3 regions of the Micromonospora sp. NPDC005203 genome follow, and region 1 is predicted to be linked to each of the others. Evidence: predicted binding sites of a transcription regulator. Region 1 holds the regulator's gene; each other region holds the start of a gene.

Evidence for each region. Region 1 encodes HrcA, which represses chaperone genes, less so after heat shock. Its sites were predicted from a motif close to GGTTNGCACNCTCNNNNNGAGNGTGCNAACC; they were not measured.
Region 2: a site for HrcA is predicted at 1,376-1,406, ahead of groL (chaperonin GroEL). Genes of this name have one in related genera too.
Region 3: a site for HrcA is predicted at 1,001-1,031, ahead of groES (co-chaperone GroES). Genes of this name have one in related genera too.

What each region holds. Positions count from the first base shown of each region.
Region 1 is NZ_JBIAKV010000018.1:34,401-37,673, forward strand. It holds gene dnaJ (molecular chaperone DnaJ) at 1-494, opposite strand, end outside; gene hrcA (heat-inducible transcriptional repressor HrcA) at 570-1,592, opposite strand; gene ACFYPM_RS29015 (DUF4870 domain-containing protein) at 1,759-2,391, shown strand; gene hemW (radical SAM family heme chaperone HemW) at 2,458-3,273, opposite strand, start outside.
Region 2 is NZ_JBIAKV010000002.1:284,331-287,603, forward strand. It holds gene ACFYPM_RS06520 (GNAT family N-acetyltransferase) at 1-476, opposite strand, end outside; gene ACFYPM_RS06525 (cold-shock protein) at 759-962, shown strand; gene ACFYPM_RS06530 (hypothetical protein) at 1,104-1,328, shown strand; gene groL (chaperonin GroEL) at 1,598-3,220, shown strand.
Region 3 is NZ_JBIAKV010000002.1:616,597-619,869, forward strand. It holds gene ACFYPM_RS08185 (methyltransferase domain-containing protein) at 1-774, opposite strand, end outside; gene groES (co-chaperone GroES) at 1,164-1,478, shown strand; gene groL (chaperonin GroEL) at 1,549-3,186, shown strand.

The sequences.
Region 1 (3,273 bases):
CAGGTCGCCAGGTGGGTGCCGGCGGCCGTGCCGGCGCCGGAGCAGGTGGTGCAGAGCACAGCGGTGTCGACGGTGATCGGGGCCTCGACGCCGAACGCCGTCTCGTGCAGGTCCAGTTCGAGGCGCAGGATCGCGTCGGCACCCGGGCGGGTCCGGGGACGGGGACCGCGCGCCCCACCGGCCGCGCCACCGAAGAACGCGTCCATGATGTCCTGGAAACCGACGAACGGACCGGCACCACCGGGGCCACCCGGGCCGCCGGCGCCACCGCCGCCCGGGGCGAGTGGGTCGCCACCCAGGTCGACGATCTGCCGCTTCCGGTCGTCCGAGAGGACCTCGTACGCGGCGTTGATGTCCTTGAACTTCTCCTGAGCCTCCGGGTCCGGATTGACGTCCGGGTGGAACTGGCGCGCCAACTTGCGGTAGGCGCGCTTGATCTCGTCATCGGAGGCTTCCCGGCTCACACCGAGAATGCCGTAGTAGTCCCTGGCCACTGCGTTCCGTGTCCTCATGTTCGTCTCGCGTTGTGCCGGTCGGCGGCCGCAGCCGGCCGCATCGGCCCTGACCAATCAGTTCTGGGCCAGCAACTCGCCCACGTAGCGTGCCACGGCGCGCACCGTGGCGATGTTGCCGGGGTAGTCCATCCGGGTGGGACCCAGCACCCCGAGGCCGCCGACGATCGTGGCGCCCGGGCCGTACCCGGTGCTGACCACCGAGGCGGCCCGCAGGTTGTCGAACTCGTTCTCGTCACCGATCAGCACCCGGGTCGTGCTCGGCTCGGTCTCACCGATGAGTTTGAGGAGCACGACCTCCTCCTCCAGCGCCTCCAGGATCGGCCGCAGCGAACCCTGGAAGTCGAGCAGGCCACCCCGGGTGAGGTTGGCGGTGCCGGCCAGCGCGATGCGTTCCTCGTGCCGCTCGACAAGCGTCTCCAGGAGCACCGTGGCGAGCGTGGTCATCGCCGGACGCAGCTCGGACGGCACCTCCTCGACGAGCGCCTGCACCAGCGGTGGCGTGTCGGACAGCCGCGCGCCGGTGAGCTTTTCGTTTACCAGCCGGCGCAGGTCGGTGACGTTGTCGGCGGGCACCGGCCCGGGCAGCTCCACCAGCCGCTGCTCCACGCGCCCGGTGTCGGCGATCATGACGAGCGTCAGCCGGGTGGTGGAGATCGGCACCAGCTCCAGGTGCCGAACCGAGGAGCGGGCCAGGCTCGGATACTGCACGACGGCCACCTGCCGGGTCAGCTGGGCGAGCAGCCGGACTGTGCGGTGCACCACGTCGTCGAGGTCGACCGCGCCGACCAGGAAGCGCTCGATCGCCCGACGTTCGGCCGGGCTGAGCGGCTTGACCCGGGACAACCGGTCGACGAAGAGCCGATAGCCGCGGTCGGTGGGCACCCGGCCGGCACTTGTGTGCGGCTGCCGGATGTAGCCCTCCTCCTCCAGCACGGCCATGTCGTTGCGGACCGTGGCCGGGGAGACCCCGAGCTGGTGCCGCTCGACCAGCGCCTTGCTGCCGACGGGCTCCTGGGTGGAGACGTAGTCCTCGACGATCGCGCGGAGCACAGCGAGTTTCCGGTCGTCGAGACCCATCCTCCGCACCTCCTGTCGCACGTCGGCCGCCGGCGCCGTGGCCCCGGTCGGGCCGCCCTGGCACTCGACTGTAACGAGTGCCAGTCTACGTCGGCGTACCCGCCAGCGCGATGATCAACGGCCGCCCACTGGTGCGGCGTTGCCACGGACCCCTACCGTGACACCCATGACTGAACCTCCTCGCCCTCCCGGCGCGGGTGACCCCGGCAACTACCCGCCGGAGCCGACCTCTCCCAGCTCGTACCCGTCGGCCGAGCCACCCACCGCACCACTGTCCGGGGCGCCTGGCCCGGGCGGCTATCCCCCGGCCGGTGGCTATCCGCCGCCCACCGGTGACCAACCGCCGTCGGGCGGCTACCCCCCGTCCGGTGGCTACCCGCCGGCCGGTGGCTACCCGCCGCCTGGTGGCTACCCCGCTGGCGGATATCCGACCGGCGGCCCCGGTAACGGCTTTGCCAGTAACGAGGACAAGACCTGGGCGCTCGTCGCGCACTTCGGCGGTGCCGCCGGGATGATCCTCAGCGGCGGGGTGCTGGGCTGGATCGGCCCGCTGGTGGCGCTGCTGGCCCGCGGCAACCAGTCCCCGACGGTGCGGGCGCACGCCGCGGCGGCGCTCAACTTCCAGCTCATCTGGTCGGTCGTCGGCCTGATCGGCTGGGTGCTGTCCTGCATCCTGATCGGCTTCATCGGGGTCGGGGCGGCCATCATTCTCGGCGCCGTGTTCGGCATCATCGCCGGCATCAAGGCCAACGAGGGCCAGCTCTACCGCTACCCACTCTCGGCCAGCTTCATCAAGTGACCCGCTCCGGCCGCTCCCCCGGCCGGTCGGTGCCCCGCTGCCCCGCTCCGGGGCGGCGGGGCTGGCTCAGGGCAGCAGGTCGCGCACGACCGCGTCGGCGAGCAGCCGCCCGCGCAGGGTGAGCACCGCCCGGCCGGCCGCGTACTCGTCGGCGGCCAGCAGGCCGCCGGCCAGCGCCCGCTCGGCGCCGGCCCGCCCGGTGGCGTCGAGCACCGCCAACGGCAGGCCGCTGGCGAGCCGCAGCCGGAGCATCACGTCCTCCATGTGCGTCTCGTCGGCCGTGAGCACCTCCCGGGCCAGGCCGGGAGACGCGCCTGCGGCCAGCCGCTGGGCGTACGCCGTGGGGTGTTTGACGTTCCACCAGCGCACCCCGCCGACGTGGCTGTGCGCCCCCGGCCCCAGCCCCCACCAGTCCGCGCCGGTCCAGTAGAGCAGGTTGTGCCGACACCGGGCGTCGTCGGTGCGCGCCCAGTTGGAGACCTCGTACCAGGAGAGCCCGGCCGCGTCGAGCGCGGCCTCCGCGGCCAGGTAGCGGTCGGCGGCCACGTCGTCACTGGGGTACGCCAGCTCGCCGCGCCGCATCCGGGCCGCGAGCCGGGTGCCGTCCTCGACAATCAGGGCGTACGCGCTGACGTGGTCCACCCCGGCGGCCACGACCTGCTCCAGTGAGGCGGCGAAGTCCTCGGGCCGTTCCCCCGGGGTCCCGTAGATCAGATCCAGGTTGACGTGCTCGAACCCGGCGTCGCGGGCCTCCAGGGCGGCGGCGGTGGCGCGGCCGGCGCTGTGTCTGCGGTCCAGGATCGCCAGCACCCCCGGGGAGGCGGACTGCATGCCCAGCGAGACCCGGGTGTAGCCGGCGGATCGCAGCAGCTTCAACGACTC
Region 2 (3,273 bases), on a different contig from region 1:
ACGCGTACGCCGGTGTCTCTGAAGCCCAGGCGTTGGTAGGCGCGGTAGGCGCGGTCGTTGCCGACCACCACCTCCAGCAGCAACTCCCCTCGGCCGCAGGCGCGTGACCAGGCGGCCACCCCGTCGATCAGCTCACCGAGCAGCCCGTGCCCCCGCCAGGCCGGCGTGACGTAGACCGCGTAGATCACGGTGAGCCCGGGTTCGCTCGGGGAGATCGTGCCACCGGCGTGTCCGACGAGCCGGCCACCCGGGTCGGCGATGAACTGCGCGTTGCCGGGGCCGGTCGCGGTGTACGCGACCCGGGCGGCGAACTCGGTGTGCGGCCGGGCCGCCGCGTCCGCCAGGGTCTCCAGGAAGGCCAACGGTGCGTCGGCGAGCATCTCCAGACGCAGTGCCCGCATCCGGGCGGCGTCCTCCGGCCGGACCCGGCGGATCTCCGCCCGCCGGAGGGCGGTCGCGCCCGTGTCGGTGGTCATGCCCGCATGCCTATCACAGCGTCGGTGGCCGTCACGGCCGAATTGTGTACGGCAGTCGCCGCCCTGGATCCGGTGCCTCGAAACCCGACCGACCAGCGCAATCGGAGCGCCCCGGTGCATGCCCGATTGGTGGCCGTGCGCGGCGCTGACTCCTCGTGTAGCGTGCGATTTCGGTCACCTTTTTCAATGGTCGCCATCGATCGCTGAGGTGGTGGCTGGTCGGCGTCCGGCCGTGCCGTGCGCCAGGTCAGGCAACACCGCGCATAGTGAGGGAAGTGCACCGTGGCACAGGGCTCCGTGAAGTGGTTCAACGCCGAAAAGGGTTATGGCTTCATTGCCGTCGACGGCGGTCAGGACGTTTTCGTTCACTTCTCCGCGATCGAGATGGACGGCTACAAGGCGCTGGACGACGGCCAGCGGGTGGAGTTCGAGATCGCCCAGGGCCAGAAGGGTCCACAGGCCGAGCACGTACGCGTCATCGCCTGAGTTTCCCTCCCGGTCCGCCCCGCGCGTCGGGGCCGCGACGCGGGCGCACAACCGGGAAGATCGTGGCCCTTCCAGCCAATGCTGAGCAGCGTTCAGGACTGACCAGCCGCCCGCGCCCACCCCACCCTCCGGGCCGGGTGGGTGATCAGCGGTGGCCAGGAGGAGGCGCGCGTCGCCGCGCTCGGCGCGGATCCCTTCACGTCGCCGGGCACCGCGGTCGGGGCGGTGGCGGTGATCGGGGTCACCGCCGTACTTGCCCTGCCGGCCCACCTGGCCCAGTTGATCCGTCTGCTGGTGACATACGTCGAGCAGCGCGCCCATGAGGCGCCGGTGAACACTGCCGGACTGGCCGCGGAACTTGGCTGAGCGGCCCCATCGTGCTTGCACTCGGCAGGGGAGAGTGCTAAACAAGTCATTGGCACTCGCGTACCGTGAGTGCCAACGGCCGGGACGGTGGGGCCAGGTTGCACCGGCGTGGAGACGCCGGAGCGGCACATGGCCGGTCGTCGCGGGCTATCCGGCCCGGCCGAAGGACGTCGTCGTCGCCTGGTGGCGACGTCCCAAGTGCGTAAACCAGGCGGCCCATCCGGGACACACACTCGGGTGGCCGTGAGTGTCCAGGAGGACAACGCCGTATGGCAAAGATGATCGCGTTCGACGAAGAGGCGCGCCGTGGCCTCGAGCGTGGCATGAACCAGCTCGCCGACGCCGTAAAGGTGACGCTCGGCCCCAAGGGCCGCAACGTCGTGCTCGAGAAGAAGTGGGGTGCCCCCACCATCACCAACGATGGTGTGAGCATCGCCAAGGAGATCGAGCTCGAGGACCCGTACGAGAAGATCGGCGCTGAGCTGGTCAAGGAGGTCGCCAAGAAGACCGACGACGTTGCCGGTGACGGCACGACGACGGCGACCGTCCTGGCCCAGGCCCTGGTTCGCGAGGGCCTGCGCAACGTGGCCGCTGGCGCCAACCCGATGGCCCTGAAGCGGGGCATCGAGGCCGCGGTCGCGAGCGTCTCGGAGGAGCTGTCCAAGCTCGCCAAGGACGTCGAGACCAAGGAGCAGATCGCCTCCACCGCCTCCATCTCCGCTGGTGACAGCACCGTCGGCGAGATCATCGCCGAGGCGATGGACAAGGTCGGCAAGGAAGGCGTCATCACCGTCGAGGAGAGCAACACCTTCGGGCTGGAGCTGGAGCTCACCGAGGGTATGCGCTTCGACAAGGGCTACATCTCGGCCTACTTCATGACCGACCCGGAGCGTATGGAGGCCGTCTTCGACGACCCGTACATCCTGATCGCCAACAGCAAGATCTCGTCGGTGAAGGACCTGCTCCCGATCCTGGAGAAGGTCATGCAGTCGGGCAAGCCGCTGCTGATCATCGCCGAGGACCTGGAGGGCGAGGCCCTCGCCACCCTGGTGGTCAACAAGGTCCGTGGCACCTTCAAGTCGGTCGCCGTCAAGGCGCCGGGCTTCGGTGACCGCCGCAAGGCCATGCTGACCGACATCGCCATCCTCGCCGGTGGCCAGGTCATCAGCGAGGAGGTCGGCCTCAAGCTCGACGCCGCCAGCCTCGACATGCTGGGCCGCGCCCGCAAGGTCGTGGTGACCAAGGACGAGACCACCATCGTCGACGGTGCCGGTGACGCCGAGCAGATCCAGGGCCGGGTCAACCAGATCCGGGCCGAGATCGACAAGAGCGACTCCGACTACGACCGCGAGAAGCTGCAGGAGCGGCTGGCCAAGCTGGCCGGCGGCGTTGCGGTCATCAAGGTCGGCGCGGCCACCGAGGTCGAGCTCAAGGAGCGCAAGCACCGCATCGAGGACGCCGTTCGCAACGCGAAGGCCGCCGTCGAGGAGGGCATCGTCCCGGGTGGTGGCGTCGCGCTGGTGCAGGCCGGCAAGACCGCCTTCGACAAGCTCGACCTGGTCGGCGACGAGGCCACCGGTGCGAACATCGTCAAGGTCGCGCTGGACGCCCCGCTGCGGCAGATCGCCGTCAACGCCGGCCTTGAGGGCGGCGTCGTGGTGGAGAAGGTCCGTAACCTCGAAGCGGGTCACGGCCTCAACGCCGCCAACGGCGAGTACGTCGACCTGCTGGCCGCGGGCATCATCGACCCGGCCAAGGTGACGCGCTCGGCGCTGCAGAACGCCGCGTCCATCGCGGCGCTCTTCCTCACCACCGAGGCCGTTGTCGCGGACAAGCCGGAGAAGACCCCGGCTGCCCCGGCCGGCCCGGGTGGCGGGGACATGGACTTCTGAGTCCAGTTCCGACACCGAACGGGGCGGGCCGCTGACGCGGTCCGCCCCGTTCG
Region 3 (3,273 bases), on a different contig from region 1:
CTCGACGCCCTGCTGCCGGTAGAGCGTGGCGCGGCGGGGCACCTCCGCCAGCTCACCGCACCAGAGCGCGGCCTCGACCAGGTCGCCGTCCACGCCGACCCACTCCGCCTCCGCCCCGGCCGGGATGAGCGCGTGGTCCAGCCCCGGCGCCACCTTGACCACGGTGCGCGGCACCCGCTCGGCCAGCCCGGTCACGAAATCCCAGGGTGGCGAGTAGGCGCGCGGGTCGAAGATCCGTCGTCCGGTGCCGCTGGTGCGGCGGGCCGGGTCGCAGAAGACCGCGTCGACGCGGGAGACGTCGAACGCGGTGGCGTCACCGCACTCGACGGTGAACAGCTCGTCCAGCCCGGCCGCCGCGGCATTGGCGGCGGCCATTGCGGCGGTCACCGAGTCGGCCTCCACGCCGTACACCCGGATGCCGGCGCGGGCGGCGGCCAACGCGTCCGCGCCGAGGCCGCAGCCCAGGTCGGCCAGGGTACGGACGCCGGCCGCGTGTAGCCGGGCGGCCCGGCGGTCGGCGACCACCCGGCGGGTGGCCTGCTCCAGCCCGGGTCGGGTGAGGAACATCCCGGCGGCGGCCGGACCGAACTTGCCGACCGCCCGGTGACGCAGCTCGGCCTGGGTGAGCGCCGCCGCGGCCAGCGTCGGCGGCACCCCGGCCGCGCGCAGCGCCGACGCCGCGGCCAGCGAATCACCGCCGGCCAGTCCGGCCGCCGCCGTGAGCGCGGCCGACCCCTCGGGGGTACGCAGCGTCGCCAGCTGATCGAGATCCACCCAACCATTGTCCCGGCCCGGCCGGGCTGTTCGGACAGTGGTGTCAGCTGGCCGGCTCGGCGCGGCGGCTCCACCGACGGGTGCCGGCCGGCGGGGCTCGGCTGGTGGGGTCAGTCGGTGGGCGTGGCGCCGGCGAGTGCCCGCTCGCCGGGGTGAAACTGTGGCGACACGGAGAGCGGCTCGTTGGCACTCTCCTTGACGGAGTGCTAGCTACGGAATAACCTGCGATTAGCACTCTCGCCCTGAGGGTGCCAGCTTCCGGGTCTCCGACCCGGGTGCGCACGCCAGGCGGACCGGCACCCGCGACGACGGCCCCGCCCGGTGGCATGAGGCAGATTGACGCTGGTCAGCCACGTTGACCAGCAACGAAACCAGTACCCCAGGAGGGTATGCCCGTGACTACTGCGACCAAGGTTGCGATCAAGCCGCTCGAGGACCGCATCGTGGTCCAGGCGAACGAGGCTGAGACCACCACGGCGTCGGGCATCGTGATCCCCGACACCGCCAAGGAGAAGCCGCAGGAGGGCACTGTCCTCGCTGTCGGCCCGGGCCGCGTCGACGACAACGGCAACCGGGTTCCGGTTGACGTGCAGGTCGGCGACACCGTCCTTTACTCGAAGTACGGCGGCACCGAGGTCAAGTACGCCGGCGAGGAGTACCTGGTGCTCTCTGCCCGCGACGTCCTCGCGGTCATCGAGAAGTAAGCAACCGATCAGTGCCACTGCCCCGGTCCGGCTCGCCGGGCCGGGGCAGTGGCGCTTCGAAGGGACATATATGGCGAAGATCCTGAGCTTTTCGGACGACGCCCGACACCTGCTGGAGCACGGTGTCAACGCCCTCGCGGACGTGGTCAAGGTCACCCTCGGCCCGCGCGGGCGCAACGTCGTCCTGGACAAGAAATTCGGTGCGCCGACGATCACCAACGATGGTGTGACCATCGCCAAGGAGATCGAGCTCACCAACCCGTACGAGAACCTTGGCGCGCAGCTGGTCAAGGAGGTGGCGACCAAGACCAACGACGTCGCCGGTGACGGCACCACCACCGCGACCGTGCTCGCCCAGGCGATGGTTCGCGAGGGTCTGCGCAACGTGACCGCCGGTACCAACCCGGCCGGCCTCAAGCGGGGCATCGACGTGGCGGCCGCCAAGGTCTCCGAGGCGCTGCTCGGCCGTGCCGCGGAGGTCACCAGCAAGGAGTCGATCGCGAACGTGGCGACGATCTCCGCGCAGGACGCCACGATCGGCGACCTGATCGCCGAGGCGATGGAGCGGGTCGGCCGTGACGGTGTCATCACCGTCGAGGAAGGCTCCACGCTCACCACCGAGCTGGACGTGACCGAGGGTCTCCAGTTCGACAAGGGCTTCATCTCGCCGAACTTCGTCACCGACCTGGAGAGCCAGGAGTCCGTCCTCGAGGACGCGTACATCCTGGTCACCACCCAGAAGATCTCGGCGATCGAGGAGCTGCTGCCGCTGCTGGAGAAGGTCCTGCAGAACAGCAAGCCCCTGCTGATCATCGCCGAGGACGTGGACGGCCAGGCGCTCTCCACCCTGGTGGTCAACTCGCTGCGCAAGACCCTCAAGGTCTGCGCGGTCAAGGCCCCGGGCTTCGGTGACCGGCGCAAGGCAATGCTCCAGGACATCGCGATCTCCACGGGCGCCGAGCTGGTCGCCCCGGAGCTGGGCTACAAGATCGACCAGGTCGGCCTGGAGGTGCTCGGCACCGCTCGGCGCGTCGTGGTCGACAAGGAGAACACCACGATCGTCGACGGCGGTGGCCAGAAGGCCGACGTCGCCGACCGGGTTTCCCAGATCCGCAAGGAGATCGAGGCCTCCGACTCCGACTGGGACCGGGAGAAGCTGGCCGAGCGGCTGGCCAAGCTCTCCGGTGGCATCGCCGTCATCAAGGCTGGCGCGGCGACCGAGGTCGAGATGAAGGAGCGCAAGCACCGCATCGAGGACGCCATCGCGGCGACCAAGGCTGCGGTCGAGGAGGGCACCGTCCCCGGCGGCGGCGCCGCCCTGGTGCAGATCCGCTCGGTGCTCGACGACGACCTGGGCTTCACCGGTGACGAGAAGATCGGTGTCTCGGTCGTGCGCAAGGCGCTCGTCGAGCCGCTGCGCTGGATCGCCCAGAACGCCGGTCACGACGGTTACGTCGTGACGCAGAAGGTCGCCGACCTGGACTGGGGCAACGGCCTCGACGCCGCCAAGGGCGAGTACGTCGACCTGGTCAAGGCCGGCATTATCGACCCGGTGAAGGTGACCCGCAACGCGGTCACCAACGCCGCCTCGATCGCCGGTCTGCTGCTCACCACGGAGAGCCTCGTGGTGGAGAAGCCAGAGCGGGCCGAGCCGGCCGCCGCCGGCGGCGGCCACGGCCACGGCCACCAGCACGGCCCGGGCTTCTGAGCCGGTAGCGACACCTGTCGCGGGGCGCACCGTCGTACGACGGTGCGCCCCGTTCGTCTGCTCAGGTCATTACCGAACGCTGACGTT